One region of the Exiguobacterium sp. Leaf187 genome, then DNA from elsewhere that is predicted to be linked to it. Evidence: riboswitches for the same ligand, from Rfam matches in the RefSeq annotation. Region 1 holds a riboswitch; each other region holds the start of a gene.
What was found. Region 1 has a riboswitch for S-adenosylmethionine ahead of ASF99_RS14860 (LLM class flavin-dependent oxidoreductase). Riboswitches for the same ligand answer to the same signal wherever they lie in the genome.
Positions count from the first base shown of each region.

Region 2: another riboswitch for S-adenosylmethionine. It lies ahead of ASF99_RS16850 (2,3-diketo-5-methylthiopentyl-1-phosphate enolase); the one in region 1 lies ahead of ASF99_RS14860 (LLM class flavin-dependent oxidoreductase).
Region 3: another riboswitch for S-adenosylmethionine. It lies ahead of ASF99_RS12715 (methionine ABC transporter ATP-binding protein); the one in region 1 lies ahead of ASF99_RS14860 (LLM class flavin-dependent oxidoreductase).
Region 4: another riboswitch for S-adenosylmethionine. It lies ahead of ASF99_RS14145 (Na+/H+ antiporter NhaC family protein); the one in region 1 lies ahead of ASF99_RS14860 (LLM class flavin-dependent oxidoreductase).

Region 1 covers NZ_LMPR01000011.1:161,834-166,000, reverse strand. The annotation lists gene ASF99_RS14870 (DUF2325 domain-containing protein) at 80-1,345, shown strand; gene ASF99_RS14865 (DUF975 family protein) at 1,409-2,047, shown strand; SAM riboswitch class I at 2,160-2,262, shown strand; gene ASF99_RS14860 (LLM class flavin-dependent oxidoreductase) at 2,337-3,395, shown strand; gene ASF99_RS14855 (ATP-grasp domain-containing protein) at 3,392-4,167, shown strand, end outside.
Region 2 covers NZ_LMPR01000014.1:86,066-90,232, forward strand. The annotation lists gene ASF99_RS16845 (2-hydroxy-3-keto-5-methylthiopentenyl-1-phosphate phosphatase) at 1-454, opposite strand, end outside; gene ASF99_RS16850 (2,3-diketo-5-methylthiopentyl-1-phosphate enolase) at 451-1,641, opposite strand; SAM riboswitch class I at 1,712-1,813, opposite strand; SAM riboswitch class I at 2,019-2,122, shown strand; gene mtnK (S-methyl-5-thioribose kinase) at 2,201-3,367, shown strand; gene mtnA (S-methyl-5-thioribose-1-phosphate isomerase) at 3,364-4,167, shown strand, end outside.
Region 3 covers NZ_LMPR01000009.1:1,644,209-1,648,375, reverse strand. The annotation lists gene ASF99_RS12725 (MetQ/NlpA family ABC transporter substrate-binding protein) at 1-447, opposite strand, end outside; gene ASF99_RS12720 (methionine ABC transporter permease) at 475-1,140, opposite strand; gene ASF99_RS12715 (methionine ABC transporter ATP-binding protein) at 1,130-2,143, opposite strand; SAM riboswitch class I at 2,228-2,333, opposite strand; gene ASF99_RS12710 (aminotransferase class I/II-fold pyridoxal phosphate-dependent enzyme) at 2,396-3,583, opposite strand; gene ASF99_RS12705 (alpha-glucosidase) at 3,732-4,167, shown strand, end outside.
Region 4 covers NZ_LMPR01000011.1:13,227-17,393, forward strand. The annotation lists gene ASF99_RS14130 (histidine phosphatase family protein) at 1-236, opposite strand, end outside; gene ASF99_RS14135 (alpha/beta hydrolase) at 254-1,243, opposite strand; gene ASF99_RS14140 (metal ABC transporter solute-binding protein, Zn/Mn family) at 1,414-2,427, shown strand; SAM riboswitch class I at 2,497-2,601, shown strand; gene ASF99_RS14145 (Na+/H+ antiporter NhaC family protein) at 2,682-3,992, shown strand; gene ASF99_RS14150 (hypothetical protein) at 4,034-4,167, opposite strand, start outside.

The DNA of each region.
Region 1 (4,167 bases):
ACAACCAGGCTGTTTTTTTGAACTACTTCCGCGTTTTTTCGTTGCTATAGTGAAAAAAACGCAAAGGAAGTGGTCATGGATGATGCAACAGGTGATGGAACGAGCAACTGAATTGGTACAGATGAAATTAGCGGCCGTGGAGCGGTATGAAGATTGGCAACTCTGGCTCGACGAAGTAAACGGAATCGATGAATGGGTCAAGATGTCAGCGTATTATGCACCGCGCGACGTTCAAGAAACATTGGTCATCGATGAAGCAATAGAGCTAGAGCAGACCATCGTCATTCCACCGCAAGTACCGGTCGAGCCAGTACGCAAGCAACGTTATGCCTATACGTTTCAGCGGGGGTTAAAAGGCGGTACTTTACTAGAATGGTCGGGCAGTCATATTTCTGAACGAGACGTCCGCGATTGGAATCTCGAGCACGGCATGGAAGTTCGGGTCCGTGTCGATCGTCAGGATGATCAAAAAAAGATATGCCGTATCGAAGCCGTCGTCTCGACGGAGCGAATGAGAGAGAATCCGGAACGTGTCGTGTTTGAACAAGCAATCGTCAAAGCACATGGAATCATTGAGGAAACGGTGAATGGTCCACTGCAAGATGAGTCGGGCAGATCGTTCTATTATGTTGTACCGGTAGAAGACATGCGCTATTTCCGACTAGAAGCAGGGCAACTTGTCGATCTCGTCATGTGGCGGGGGCGGAAGGATACATTAACGATTGCTTGGAAGCATCCGTTCACGTATGAAGAGCCGATCGTCAACGCATCATCCAACCGTCCGTCAGCGATAGAACAACAGGTAGTGAAGACGCCTGTGACAACAAAAAAGTCAAATCGGTATGCACGAAAAATGAAACGGCAACCAGTGCCGAAAGCTAAAAAAGCGCAGCGTCGCGTCCGTATGCCAAAAGAGCAAACGATTGAACCGATCGTAACAACAGCCGTACCGGGACAATTGATGGATTTCGTTGATAAGACACCGTTAGATTTCACGCGCTTCACAGGCATGCGTCTTGTTATCGTTGGAAACGAACAACAGACCGCTGTCTATCGTGAGTTCTTTGTGCCGACGGGGATCGAATTAATTCATCTAGCAGGGGACGCACAGTCCGCGAAAAAGATTGCTTGTCTCGCCAAAAAGACGGACGCGATCGTCGTCGTGACGAGCCGTGTCTCTCATGCAGCGAGTGCACATGTCATCGCTCAGGCGAAAAAGCATGGTATTCCATTCGCGATGGAACGCCTCGACGGTCGACGTTCGTTATATACAGCGTGTGAGCGGCAACTTGAGCGCGCTTGGTTGAAACAGAAACAAGAGGGGAAATTATTGAAAAATCAGTGAAACATTAGAAGTTATTAGCCGTAGAGTAAGGTGAGAACTTATTTTTCAAGGAGGACCTTACTCATGTCATCTCAATTAAAAAAAGCAGCGAAGGAGTCGCTCAGCGGTCGTTGGGGATTCGCAGTCCTAACAGTTATTCTGTTTAGTATCATTCAAGGTGTGCCTGGATTATTTGGATCAGATATAGATGAACCAGCTAATACGATGGATCTCGTCGTATCGTTGGTATCGATTTTATTGATCCCGGTCGGAGTCGGTTGGACTTGGATTGCGATGTCGATTGCTCGCGGAGAAGAAACGAAAGTGACGGATTTATTTGAACCATATGGTATGTTTTTCAAAGTGATTGGTCTAGCCATCGTACAACTCTTTTTTATCTTCTTATGGTTACTGCTATTAGTCGTACCGGGAATCATTAAATCATTTTCTTACATGCTAACGTTCTATATTTTGCGAGATGAACCATCGATTGGTATCTTAGAGGCCATTACACGCTCCCGAAAAATGATGGACGGGCATAAAATGGAAGCATTCCTTCTTCTACTGTCGTTTATTGGTTGGGCTCTTTTAGGAATCGTTACCCTCGGCCTAGCATTCTTGTGGATTACACCATATTTCAGTGTTACCTTTGCAAAATTCTATGATCGTGTTCGTGGTGAACAAACGCCAGAGCCAACATCAGATTTCGTCGCACCATATTAATACCGGATCCCGACACGATGTCGGGATTTTTTATGCTCGAAATAATTCCGATTGGAAAAGACGGTTTAATGGTTGCTTTAGTTCAGTGAATTTTGTACGATGAATGCAACACATCTTATCTAGAGAAGTCGAGGGACTGGCCCGAAGACACTTCAGCAACCCCGCCGTGGCGGAAGGTGCTACTTCCAGGAAGGGATACCTTCCGAAGATAAGAGCGGACAGGACAAGATACCGTCGCTCTTTTCGAACTTCGAAAAGAGCGTTTTTTTATGATAAGGGGGACGATGGAGTGGAGTATGGTTTTTGGTTACCGATTTTTGGGGGATGGTTACGTAACGTCGAGGATGAACAGATGCCACCGACCTTCGATTATGCGAAACAAGTCGCACAAACAGCAGAACGGATCGGCTTCTCGACGACGTTGATTGCGGAATTGAACTTGAATGATATCAAAGGCATCAAGGAACCGAGTCTTGAGGCATGGACGACGGCAGCAGCGATTGCTGCAACGACGGAACGCCTTGAGATCATGACAGCGGTTCGTCCCGGGTTCCATAATCCAGCGACGACAGCGAAGATGGCGGCAAACATCGATCAGTTGAGTGGTGGACGCTTTACGCTCAACGTCGTTTCAGCGTGGTGGGCAGAGGAAGCGAAACAATACAATGGTATCTTCACAGCACACGATGAACGCTATGCTCGGACGGAAGAGTTCGTCACGGTCATGAAGGGACTATGGGCAGATGCGTCACCGTATAGCTTCTCCGGTCATCACTACACGATCGAGCAAGCAGAACTCCATCCGAAGCCAGTCCAGCGTCCAGGGATCAAGCTCTACGCCGGTGGAGAGAGTGAAGCTGGAAAACGGACGATCGTCGAACACTGTGACGCTTATGTCATGCATGGGGGTACTGTTGAAGAAGTAGCCCATAAAATCAATGACATGAAAGTACGCCGGGAAACGACGGGACAAACGCCGCTTGAGAGCTTCGGTCTTGCTGCCTACATCATTTGTCGGGATACGGAAGAAGAAGCACTTCTTGAATGGCAACGCATCACGGACGTTAAGGAAGACAGCGCTGGTTATGCCGGTTATCAGGATTTCATCAGTAAATCGCAACTGGAGCAACAGGTCGAACGAAACGATTATTCCGTCTCGAACCGTGGTCTACGTCCGAATTTAATCGGAACACCAGAACAAATTGCTGAACGCATTCTGGCATTCGAAGCTGTTGGTGTCACGTTACTCTTATTACAATTCTCACCACAACTCGAAGAAATGGAACGCTTTGCCCGTGACGTAATGCCACTGGTCGAAGCGAAACGAAAGGTAGGTCAACAATCATGACAAAAATTCATATTCTCCACGAAAACCAAGAATGGACGGACCATCTCATCAAACGTCTCGAAGAACTCGAGTTACCGTATGAAGAGTGGCACTTGAATGAAGGGATTGTTCCGCTGGATGAACTGCCGCCAGAAGGCGTCTTTTACAGCCGCATGAGTGCCTCTTCGCATACGCGGGGGCACCGTTACGCGCCGGAGTTGACGGAAGGAGTGCTCGCTTGGTTAGAAGAGCATGACCGGACTGTCTTTAATGGAACGCGTGCGCTTCGTTTAGAAGTCAGCAAAGTCAATCAATACACGGCGTTGCGTAAGGCTGGGATTCGTGTACCGAAGACGACGGCTGCCGTCGGACGCGATCAAATCGTACAAGCAGCAAAAGAAATTGGCGTTTCGTCATTCATCACGAAACATAACCGGGCTGGGAAAGGTCTCGGCGTCCAGTTATTCCACTCGATTGAAGCACTTGAAGCTTATCTCGACGGTCCGACATTCGACGAACCAGTCGATGGCATCACGTTGATTCAAGAGTATATTCAAGCACCTGAACCGTACATCACGCGCTGTGAGTTCGTGGGTGGAAAATTCGTCTATGCGGTTCGAGTCGATACGTCAGAAGGTTTTGAGCTTTGCCCAGCGGATGCATGTGTGATCGACGACTTGTTCTGCCCAGTCGGTGAAGAAGCGCCACAAACGCCGATGAAGTTCCAAATCGTTGAAGGCTTCGATGACCCAATCATTGAAAAATATGAAGCATTCCTCCAAGCGAACCAAAT
Region 2 (4,167 bases), on a different contig from region 1:
CGGACGTTTTACAACAGCCGCACCCGTTCGTGCAATGGGTATCGCAGGCGTGTGGCCAATCGATATGAACGAATGGACCGTCAAAATTTGCGACATTGCAATAGATGCGCTCCTGCTCAAGGAATGGCGCTAAGATCGGTTCGACGAAAAAGTCCATTCCGCCGCTGACGATCGAGAAATCGATGTCTTGACGACGACTGTACTGAAGCAACTCCGAAAATCCGTCGCGAATGACGGCGCGCTCCAGTAAAAAGTCAAGATAGGACGCTTTCCCATCAGATGGCAGAAGTGCGAACATTTGCCCGACACCACTTTGAATCGATAACGTCCGGTCGAGTACACCGTGTTTCAACGGTTCGAAGTCGCTCGCTGGCGCAAATGCCTGCATGAGTGCGATGATATTATCCTGTGTCGTCACGGTACCGTCGAAGTCACAAAGAATCCGTACGGTCATGACTTGATCCCCCAAGCGTCGAGGGCGATCCGTAATTCTTCATGACGCGATGCTGCCGTCGATAGGGATTCATTTGCGAGTGCCGCATCGAGTGCCTGACGGAAAGCGGTGACACCAGCCGCAGCACCTTGCGGATGACCATGTACGCCGCCACCGGCGTTGATGACGGAATCGATCCCGAAGTCCCGTACGAGTTGAGCGACGAGTCCAGGATGAATACCGGCTGAAGGAACCGGGAAGGTCGATTTCGTCTGACCGAGACGGGTCGCTTCGACCGCGATACCACGGGCGACATCCTTTGGCAAAGCGACATTGCCGTAAGGCGACGGGAATAGCGTCAAGTCTGCTCCAGCAGCACGCGGTAATGTGCCAAGTAAGACAGGAGCTGCGACTCCGTGATTCGGGCTAGCGATCAACGCACCGCTATAGGCCGGATGATTGAAGATTGGGACGTTGATTTCCGGATCACTTGCCAGTTCGCGTAAGACGTCGAGTCCGTATGTGAAGGTATTCAGCAAGAAAGCGGTCGCTCCAGCGTCAATCAATCGCTTGGCTTTATCCTTGAGCGTAAAGACGGGACCGCTGAGTGTGATTGCATATAACGCGCGTTTACCGGTCCGGTGGAAGTGAGCGTCGATGACCTCACGTCCAATTCGTGCCCGGTCAATCGTTGGTGTCAATGGATTGTCGTATAGGATCTCATCGTCCTTGACGAGATCAATCCCACCAGCGAGTTGTCCTTCGAGTTGATCACGAAGAAACGATAAATCGCGTCCGATGACTCCTTTGAAGATGCTCATTAATAATGGGCGATCTTCGACACCGATCAAGGAACGGACCCCTTCAATCCCGAATTTCGCACCTGGAAAGTCCGACGTAAATGTATCGGGTAGTAGCAATTCCGTTAATTTGATTTCACCGTCGAGTGAGAGTTTCCCGAAGACGGTCGTCAGAATCGCAGAAAAGTCGCGCGACACGTTATGTTCCGGATAACGAATCGTGATATATCCTTTGCCATCGCGCTCTTCGGTATGTACGACTTCCCCTTTGAACGAGGCGAGTTGTTGTTGTTCGAGATGATTCAGTTCCGTCCAAGAACCGACTGTCAGACCAAGCGCGAGTTGTTCAGCGCGCTGCTCGAGTCGATCACGGGCAGTCAATTGATAAGTAGCAGTGATATAAGCCATGTCTTTCCTCCTTCAACAAAAAAATGGTCTCTCGTCAGCGACAAGAGACCATGAATGATTCGAACGTGGACTCTTATCTGTCAGCTTAGTAGCTGCAAGAATTAGCACCGTGCCAAAAGGTCGGTTGCTGCGACATCGTAGGGCTTGTCCCTCCGTCTGCTCTTGATAAGAATTGGATGAAATTGTGAAATCTAATTGCAATTTTTACATGAGAATCGTGACTTGTCAAACTATTTTTAGAAAATTTATTTTTTTGGAAATACTCTTTCTATAGATGACTTAAAAATGATGTCCGTTTCTGCTTGATTTCGATTTGACAGCGAGGAAGTCGATTGCGTAAGATTCAAATCAATATCACACACGACAACTACATACGACTCTTATCGCGAGTTGGCAGAGGGAATTGGCCCGATGACGCCGCAGCAACCGACCACTAGGCACGGTGCTACATCCAACAGACGTTTCGTCTGAGAGATAAGAGGACGCAGTGACTTTTCTGCGCCTCTTTTCGATGACGAAAAGAGGCGCTTTTTCGTGTATCACATAGGGGGAAACTGAGATGACATATAAAGCATTCACAGAACAGGACGCGATTGATCGTGTTCGGACATTAGGACTGATCGGCGATGGAGCCGTCGAAGCAGAAGAGATTGGCGACGGGAACCTCAACCTCGTCTTTCGGATTCGAGAAGGCGAACATCGCTTGATTTTAAAACAAGCATTACCATATGCGAAGGTCGTCGGGGAGAGCTGGCCGTTATCGCTCGAACGAGCGTGGATCGAGCAATCCGCACTCCGTGAATTCGCGCGACATGCCGTACCGTTCGTACCACGTGTTTTTCATGCTAGTCACGAAGAGGCGTATACGGTCATGGAAGATCTTTCACATTTGACGATCGTTCGAAGCGGTTTACTCGCAGGTGAACAGTATCCGTTGCTTGCGGAACATATCGGTTCTTATCTCGCTCGGACGTTATTCCATACATCGGACTTTGCGCTTGGTCCGGTTGAAAAGAAACGTGTCGCCCGAACGTACTACAATCCAGACTTGTGCGACATCACGGAAAAATTAATCTTCACGGATCCGTTTCATGACGCGGAGACGAACGAGATTGAAGCCGGACTCGAAGAAGAGGTGGCACGTCTATGGGCAGACGATGAGTTGAAACGCGAAGTCGCAAAACTCGAAGCGCTCTTCATCACGAAAGGAGATGCATTGCTGCACGGCGATCTACATACAGGAAGCATCTTCGCCTCAGCGACGGAAACGAAAGTCATCGATCCTGAATTCGCCTTTTATGGTCCATTTGGATTCGATGTCGGACAGTTCATCGCCCACTTATTCTTCGCGGCATATCCGGATTACCCTACACGACGTGACGCCCGAATCAAGGATATCGATACGTTCTGGCTGACGTTCGCTTCAACGTTCCGTGCCTTATGGGAACGGGAAGCCGTCGAACCGTTCCAGGCACCAGGACTCGTCGATGATGTACTGAGCACGATCTTGCAGGATGCCCTTGGCTTCGCCGGTTGCGAATTGATTCGGCGGACGATCGGTCTAGCACTGGTCGCTGATTTAGAATCAATCAATTCAACGACGGAACGCTTAGAGCGGAAACGTCACGCTCTCCGTCTAGGAACAGCGTTAATCAAACGCCGTACAGAATGTCGGACATTCGATGATTTACGAAACTTTGACGTAACGGAGGAACTTAGCCGATGACTACATTCGTTCAAAGTATCCGTTACGAAGACCGTGTCTTGACGATTCTCGATCAGACACGTCTACCGCAGGAAGAGCACTATGAAGTCATTGCTGATCTCGCGCAAGCCGTTGAGGCGATTAAACAACTGCGCGTTCGGGGCGCACCTGCGATCAGTTTATTTGGGGGATTCGTGCTCGTTCAAGAAGCATACCGGTTTGAAGCGGCGCTTCCGGTCTACAAGCAAGCCTTGCTTGAGACATCGGCGACGTTACTCGCGACACGACCGACGGCCGTCAACTTGCGAAATGTCCTCGATCAATTGAATCCAATCATTCAAGACGGGACGTCGGTAGAAGAGATTCGCGAACGGTTGGAAAAACGGACGGTCGCTTTATACGACCAGGATGCGCAGACGTCACGTCAAATCGGGATTCATGCACTGGAATTATTCCAGTCAGGCGACCGGATTCTAACAATTTGTAATGCTGGATCGATTGCGACCGCTGCTTATGGAACAGCACTTGCGCCGTTCTACATCGCAAAAGAACGCGGCATTGAATTATCCGTTTTTGCGAGTGAGACGCGACCGTTACTGCAGGGAGCACGATTGACGACATGGGAGCTTCAACGTGCCGGGATCGATGTCACGTTAATTACGGACAACATGGTCGCCCATACGCTGAAAGAAAAACAGATCGATGCGATCATCGTCGGTGCCGACCGCATTACACGAAACGGAGATACCGCGAATAAAATCGGGACGTTCCAATTAGCATTGCTCGCGCAAGCTTTTGGTATTCCGTTTTACGTCGCAGCA
Region 3 (4,167 bases), on a different contig from region 1:
AAGCAAGTTCAGTGCCCGTGCTTGGTTCGTCGGATCATTCGGCGTCGCGACTTCAGCACCTGTCTTGACGTCGTCAAGTGTCTTCGCTGTTTTACTGTATAGTCCCATCGGTGCTGTCGGAACCGTGATCAGTCCTTTTAAGTCGAGATTCTTTTCTTTAGAAAACGTTTTTAGATAGATCGAGTGTTGGAACAAGTTGGCGTCGATATTGCCGCTACCGAGGGCGATGTTCGGTTGAATGTAATCGCTGAACTCGACGATTTCGACTTTATAGCCTTTCTTTTCGAGTTGTGGCTGAATCGCTTGTTTGACCATGTCGCTATACGGACCGCTCGTCGCCCCGATCTTGATCGTCTTGTTTTTTTCATCAGCGCTGCTGTCTCCACATCCTGCGAGGACTCCTGCACCGAGTAAGGCTGTTGCTAAAAAGGCATATCGTTTTTTCATGATTCCACTCTCCCTTTGTATGTGTGATTAGCGTTTATCTGTTTTTCGCGCCAGTTGATTGCCAAGTGCTTGAATACTTTGAACGATGACGATGAGCACGACGATCGTCACGATCATGATGAGATTATCGTAGCGATAGTAACCGAAACGGATCGCGAGGTCACCGACACCACCGCCGCCGACGATACCAGCCATCGCTGAGAAGCCAATCAAGCTGATCGTCGTTAATGTGATGCCCTGAATGATGCCAGGGAGTGCTTCCGGTAAGAGGACACTGACGATGATCCGCAATGGTTTCGCCCCACAGGCTTCCGCTGCTTCGATTAGACCAGGCGGAATTTCACGGAGTGATGTTTCGACGAGTCGCGCGAGAAACGGAATCGCTGCGACACTGAGACTGACAGATGCTGCCGTCGGACCGATCGTATTGTCGAGTAAGAACTTCGTCAACGGAATGAGGGCGACCAACAAGATAATGAACGGTAGCGACCGGACGATGTTGACGACGAAGTCAAGAACACGGCGGACGGCAAGGTTTTGAAAAAATAATCCGCGGTCGGTGACGAACAAGAGAATTCCGAGCGGAATCCCGACGACCAATGCGAAAGCAAGTGAAATTCCGACCATCCATGCTGTCTCGCCGAGTGCCTTCAAGAGCTCAGGTAACATCGTTTGAATACGATCAAGCCACATCCTGAATCACCTCGAGTGCATGAAGTTCCGTCGCGAGCCAGTCGAGGGCAAGAGCGATTTGATTGGATGATCCCGTCAAGCTGACAATGAGGACACCGAAGGCGACGTCTTGAATGTAGTCGACCTTGCCGTGCAAGATGCTGACTGAGATATCGTAACGGCGGATCGCTTCTGATAACGTACTCTCACCGGTCTTTTCGCCCGTGAACTGCAAGCGGATGATCTTGCCTGGGGTTGCCTGTAAAATGCGTTCCGGCAATTCGATTTGTAGTGCCGTATCGACATAATGTTGCGTCACCGGATGCTTAGCTTGACTGAACAAGTCATAGGTTGAGGCGACTTCAACGACTTCACCTTGTGACATGACCGCGACACGATGGCAAATCTGTTTGACGACATCAATCTCATGCGTGATGAGGACGATCGTCAACCCGAGTCGTTCATTCAAATCCTTCAGCAGTTCAAGGATCTGTAGTGTCGTAACGGGGTCAAGAGCGGATGTCGCTTCATCACATAACAAGACGGTCGGATTGTTTGCGAGTGCCCGGGCAATCCCGACGCGCTGTTTCTGCCCACCGCTTAATTGACTCGGGAAGTTCGTCTCAAATCCTTCAAGTCCGACGAGCGAGACGAGTTCGCGGATCCGCTCCGGGAAATCTGCTCGTTTGACGCCAGCGGCCTTGAGCGCAAAAGCGATGTTATCCGCGACGTTGCGCGACTGGATCAATTGGAAATGCTGAAAGATCATTCCTGTCCGCAAGCGAAGTTGACGCAAATCTGCTTTTGACATCCCGCCAAGCGAGACACCGTCGACCTTGACGGTTCCTTGTGTCGGATGCTCGAGCCCATTGATTAGGCGAAGCAACGTACTTTTACCGGCACCAGACTCGCCAATGATTCCGAAGATTTCTCCTTTTTGGATCGTCAAATCGACATCCCGTAAGGCAAAAATCGGGGTCCGGTCTCGGACGAACCGTTTTGTAATGTGTTTGAATTCAATCATCCGCTCATCTCCTCATACAAAAAAAGTCGCTTTTTCCTAGTAGCGGAGCAACCAGAAAAAAGCGACGAAAGTGTAAGATTTCGTAACTTATCTCTCAGAATGAAAATCATTCTGTAGGATGTGGCACCGTTCCTTACAGGTGGTTGCCGGACGTCGTTGGGCCTAATCCCTCGGTCGCTCTCGATAAGTAGTTATGCTGTTGGGACTTACTTTAACGGAAATGATTCCCATCTGTCAAATGTTTTTTCAGAATTATTCCGCAACAGGTGTCCGGAATAGGTTGAGCGTTCCGATTCGATCGACGGCTTCTTCTAGACGTTCGACGTCAGCAATCAAGCTGATCCGGACGTAGCCTTCACCGTGTTCGCCGAAGAAGGATCCAGGGGTCACAGCGACGTGCGCTTCGTCAAGTAGATGATCGGTGAAGCTCTGGGACGTGTAACCTTCAGGAACAGGAAGCCAGACGAAGAAGGAACCGCCCGGGCGTGGTCCACTCCAGCCGATTGCATCAAGTTTTGCGAACAACGCATCGCGTCGTGTTTCATACAAGCGACTTAACTCACGGACGCACGTCTGGTCACTCGTGAGGGCGACGGTCGCCGCATGCTGAATCGGTGTGAAGGCACTGACGTAGAGATGTTCTTGGTACGTTTCGATGCTTGAGATGACGGACGGATTTCCGATGGCAAAGGCAATCCGGAAGCCGGACATGTTGAAGCGTTTTGAGAGTGAGAATAGCTCGATTCCGACGTCTTTCGCCCCTTCCGTCTGCAAGAAACTTCGCGTCGGACCATCGAAACTGATACCGCCGTATGCTAAGTCATGAACGACACAGATATCATGGGCATCGGCGAAAGCGACTGTCTGCTCGAAGGCTTCTGCCGTCGCGGTCGCACCCGTCGGATTACTCGGGTAGTTGAGGAACAACATCCGGGCACGCTCAACGTCCGTCGTATCAAGTAAGTCATAATCCGGCAAGAAATCATTTTTCTCGAGCAACGGAAGCGTAATCGGGTAAGCGCCAGCAAGTGCTGCACCAGACAGGTAATCCGGGTATCCTGGATCCGGGACGATGACACCTTCTCCAGGGTTGACGATCGTCTGCGGTAAGGCGACGATTCCGGCTTTACTGCCGAGGAGAATCGCGACTTCCGTTGCCGGATCGATCGTGACACCGAATTCAGTCGCGTAAAAGTTTGAGACAGCTTGTTTTAGAAAATCATGTCCACGAAATGGTGGATATTGAAGGTTCGTTGGCTCGTCGATAGCTTGTTTTAAGGCATCGAGAATATGTACAGGCGTCGTTTGGTCGGGTGTTCCTTGACCAAGTGTGATGACATCATGTCCGGCAGCTTTTACAGCACCGATTCGGTTCGCAAGTTCAGCGAAGACGGGAGCAGGAAGCCGATCAATGGCGATGGATGGAGCGAAATGTTTCATGGATGAATGCCTCCTTCGTGGTATTGTCGTCAAGGATAACGAATATTCAGTCAAAAGAAAAGAACTTTTTCGAAATTTAAAAAAATTTTCGGATAAACAGGTACAGATAAGTGGAGCGGGAATAAAGAGTAGGGAGAGGAGTGGGAAGATGAAGCGAGCTAACTGGAAAGAGGCAGTCGTCTATCAAGTCTACTGGCGTAGCTTTAAAGATTCGAACGGGGATGGGATCGGTGATTTAAGAGGTGTCATCGAGAAGCTTGATTACATCGCTTCACTTGGTGTCGATGTCGTGTGGCTGAATCCATGTTATCGTTCCCCGGACGTCGATAACGGCTATGATATTGCCGATTATTACGAGATCATGAAAAAAGCGGGAACGATGGGAGATCTCCAGGAGTTGATCACGGCTGCTCATGCCCGTGGATTAAAGATCATTCTCGATTTAGTCGTGAACCATACGAGTGACCAGCATGACTGGTTCCGTCAGTCATGTGAGCGGATCAACGATAAGGATGACTGGTACATCTGGAAAGACGGCACGAAAGAGACGCCTCCGAACAACTGGCGCTCGTACTTTGCGCCAA
Region 4 (4,167 bases), 150 kb from region 1:
TCGTCTGTCGCTGTAATCGTTAAGCCAACAGCACGACCGATGATTTCCGCCGTCTCAACGGCACGCGACAAGGGACTTGCTACTAAGACATCCCACTTTTCATTCGATAGATAAGCGGCGCTGAGTTCCGCTTGTCTTCTTCCTGTTGCATTCAACGGGATATCTTCTCTTCCTTGAATCCGTTCGTTTAAGTTCCAATCCGTCTGACCATGCCGCACTAAACAAATTTCAGTCATGTCTCTGTCTCCCTCATTTAAGAAATATGACTGATTGTATCATGTTTTCCATTCGGAAGTTGTCGAGGTGGCAACAGTAGTACCTGACAGGTGAAATGTTCAATTCGTTCAAGCAATCGTTCGATCTTTAACGGATTTTCCGTCTGAGCGAAACTAGCAAGTGAGTGCGTACCATTCGGAAAGGAAAACAAACGAACATCGGCTCCGACATCCGCTCCCTTCTCAACGAAATGCAAGGCTTGAGAAAACGGAACAATCGGATCTTTTTTACCGTGCAAGAGCATGATTGGCGGAGCATCCGACGATAAATGTGTGACGGGTGAGACGTGCGTCATCAGCTTGCGCCATTCTTCTCGTCCCCCCTTGTAGAACTTAATATGGGCAATCCAAGTCTGAATGAAATTAAACAGCAAAAAGTTCGTCGGTGGATATAAAGCGATCACACCACTGATCAATGGCATGTGCCGCTCATCGCGCTCACCAACGAAAGCAGATGGGGCAAGTGCCGTCGTCAGCATGAGTGCGGCTCCGGCTGAATCTCCCCATACCATCATCCGTCCTCTTAGAATGCGAAGACCCTCTGCTTCCTTATTCAAAAAACATAACGCATCCCGTACATCTTCGAGGTTATCCGGAAAATAACTGCCCTCTTCGAACAAACGATACTCAATACTACAGACGGCAACTCCGAGTTCAAGTAGTCGATCAACGATTGGACTAAAGCAGAACATGTCATCGCGCTCTCCACGAACGAATGCACCACCGTGTGCATAGATGGCAACTGGAAACGGTCCTTCTCCTGGTGGATAATAGAGATCGAGTTGTAAGATGCGGTCTCCCACCTGTTTGTAGGTGAGCGTCCGCGGTGCAAGTTGTTTTTCTGTGAGTGGCAAGGCGGGTTCGGTCCATCGAAGTAGTGCACCATAATTGTTCCAGATACTCGCTCCCGCTGCTGCCGTCGTCAATAATGCAGCTCCCCCCATTAGCCATGCAGTTTCACGTTTCACTTGATCACCTCCAAAAAGACGTGCCAGTTTCTTCACTTTATTATCCTTTTACCCCGTTTTAAAAGATGTCGAACGTCTCGGTATTCCTACTTGACGCTTCACCAGCGTTCCGCTATAGTGAGAAAGTCCAAATCGGAATTGTTACGTTTTAATAATGGAGGTATCATATAATGAAAAAAATTATTCCTGCTTTAACAATCGCCTTCGCGAGTGCAAGTGTCCTCGCCGCTTGCGGTTCGAATACCGATTCATCGACTTCAGATAAAACCCAGACAGAAGTCTATGCATCGACGTTCGCAACAGCTGCTATTGCCCGCGAAATCGGTGGTGATCAAGTCGACGTCAAGATGATCGTCCCACCTGGAGCAGATCCTCACTCTTACGAGCCGACGTCAAAACAACTCACTGAAATTGCTAAGGGTGACTTGTTCCTCTTAACGGGCACGACGCTCGAGCCGTATTCGAAAAAAATCCAAGAGAGCTTAAAAGGCACGGACGTCCGCTTCATTGAGACGAGTAAAGACGTCAACTTGCTAGAATCGGATGCTACGCTTCATGCACATGAAGAAGAGGGGCATACAGAAGACGAACATGCTCACGAAGAAGAAGGGCACGATGATCACGCAACGGACGAACATGCGCATGAAGAAGAGGGTCATGACCACGGAAAATACGATCCACACGTCTGGCTCGACCCTGTCAACGCAAAAGCAATGGCACACTCGATTACAACTGCTTTATCAAAAGAAGTACCAAAAGACAAAGCAACATTCGAGAAAAACTTAAAAGCGTTCGATCAGCAAGCTGATGAATTGGACGAACAATTTAAACAAGCCGTCGCTGATGGATCAAAAAAAGAACTTCTCGTTACGCATGCCGCTTATGGTTACCTCGCAGAACGATATGGTTTCACACAACTGCCGATCGCGGGAATTTCTCCTTCCGATGAACCGTCACAAAAGCAACTGGCCACTTTAGTGAAAGAAGCACGGATGCATGATTTGAAATACGTCGCGTTCGAAGAGACGGTCTCACCGAAGGTCGCACGTGTCATCCAAAAAGAAATCGGAGCTGAATCCGTGACGATTCATAATCTAGAGTCGGTCACGAAAGCGCAACAAAACAGCTCGTACTTCAAGTTGATGGAAGAAAACGTCCAAACATTAAAACAAGCACTTCAGTAAAGTACAGTTGACACGCGTTACTCAATGCGGTACGGTAAGAAACGTGTTTTACAACAATTGAATGACTTCTTTTTATCGCGAGAAACGGAGGGACTGGCCCAATGATGTTTCGGCAGCGGACGATTTGATTCGTACTGTGCCAAATCCAGCAAGCGAAAGCTTGAGAGATAAGAAGAGCGTCTTTTTTCATAAAGACCTCCTTCTTTCTTGCGAAGGGGTCTTTTTTTGTACCTTTGAGAAACGAGGTGTCAACAATGAATGAAACGATCACGCCTAACAAATGGGCACTGCTTCCCCTCGTCGTATTCCTGGTCCTCTTCATCGGAGCCGGGATCTTCTATGACGACTTTTACAAATTTCCGATCCTTATCGCCGCATTGATTGCTTTAATCTTTGCTGCAATCACAACGAAAGGATCCATCAATCAAACGGTCGAACGAATCGCAACCGGTGCCGGAAATCCCGATATCATGATCATGGTCTTCATCTTCTTATTAGCCGGTACGTTTTCTGGAACGGCAGAAGCAATCGGTGCCATCGATGCGACCGTCAATGCTGCTTTGACGTTCCTACCTCCGTCACTCCTGATGAGCGGTCTGTTCGTCATCGCTGCCTTCATCTCGATGGCGATGGGGACATCTACCGGAACGATTGCCGCGCTCGCGCCGATCGCTTTCGGTATTCATGAAGCAACAGGCATCAACGTCGCGATCGCAGCAGCATCAGTCGTTGGGGGTTCGATGTTCGGCGATAACTTGTCGTTCATCTCAGATACGACGATCGCTGCCGTTCGAACGCAAAAAACGAACATGCGTGATAAGTTCCGAACGAACTTCATGATCGTTCTCCCGGCTGCCATCTTGACGGTCATCTTACTCGCATTCGTTTCTGGTTCTGGCGATGCGGTAACGGCTAAAGCATTCGAGTTCTACAAATTGATTCCATATCTCGCCGTCATCGTCCTTGCACTATTTGGTGTTAATGTCATCCTCGTTCTCGTCGGTGGTACATTGCTCACTGGCATCATCGGTATGATTGACAATAGCTTCGGTTTAAGTGGGTTCGTCCTTTCGATGTCAAAAGGAATGATGGGCATGGCAGAGATTTCAATCTTGACGCTCCTCATGGGTGGTCTCGTCAGTTTGATTACGTTCAACGGTGGAATTGCTTACTTGAAAGAGACGCTGACGCGCAAGATTTCACAGCGTCGCGGTGCCGAATTCAGTATGGCGGCACTCGTTAGTGCGACGAACCTCGCAACGGCGAACAATACGATCTCGATTCTTGTCGCTGGACCACTGGCAGCTGAAATCGCCGATACGTATGAAATCGATCGCAAGAAATCAGCGAGTATCCTTGATATCTTCTCTTGTGGTATTCAAGGCATCATTCCGTATGGGGCACAACTATTGATTGCAGCAGAATTGACGAAGACGGCTTCTCCTGAACTGATTCCGTATCTGTTCTATCCGTTCCTCCTCTTCGTTTGTGGATCAATCGCCATCTTCTTCGGATTGCCACGCATGAAGAAGACAGCTGCGAAGCAAGAAAAAATTTCTTCCTAATCATAAAAACAGGTCCGATCGCTATGATCAGACCTGTTTTGTTATTTTTTCTGCTTTGCTTGTCTTTCTAAGATCAAATAGGCGATTGCCGGAAGTGGAAACTGAAGGAGTCCAGCACCTCCCCACACCCATGGATTACGTCCTGACTTTCGTGCACTGAAAAACAGACTCACTG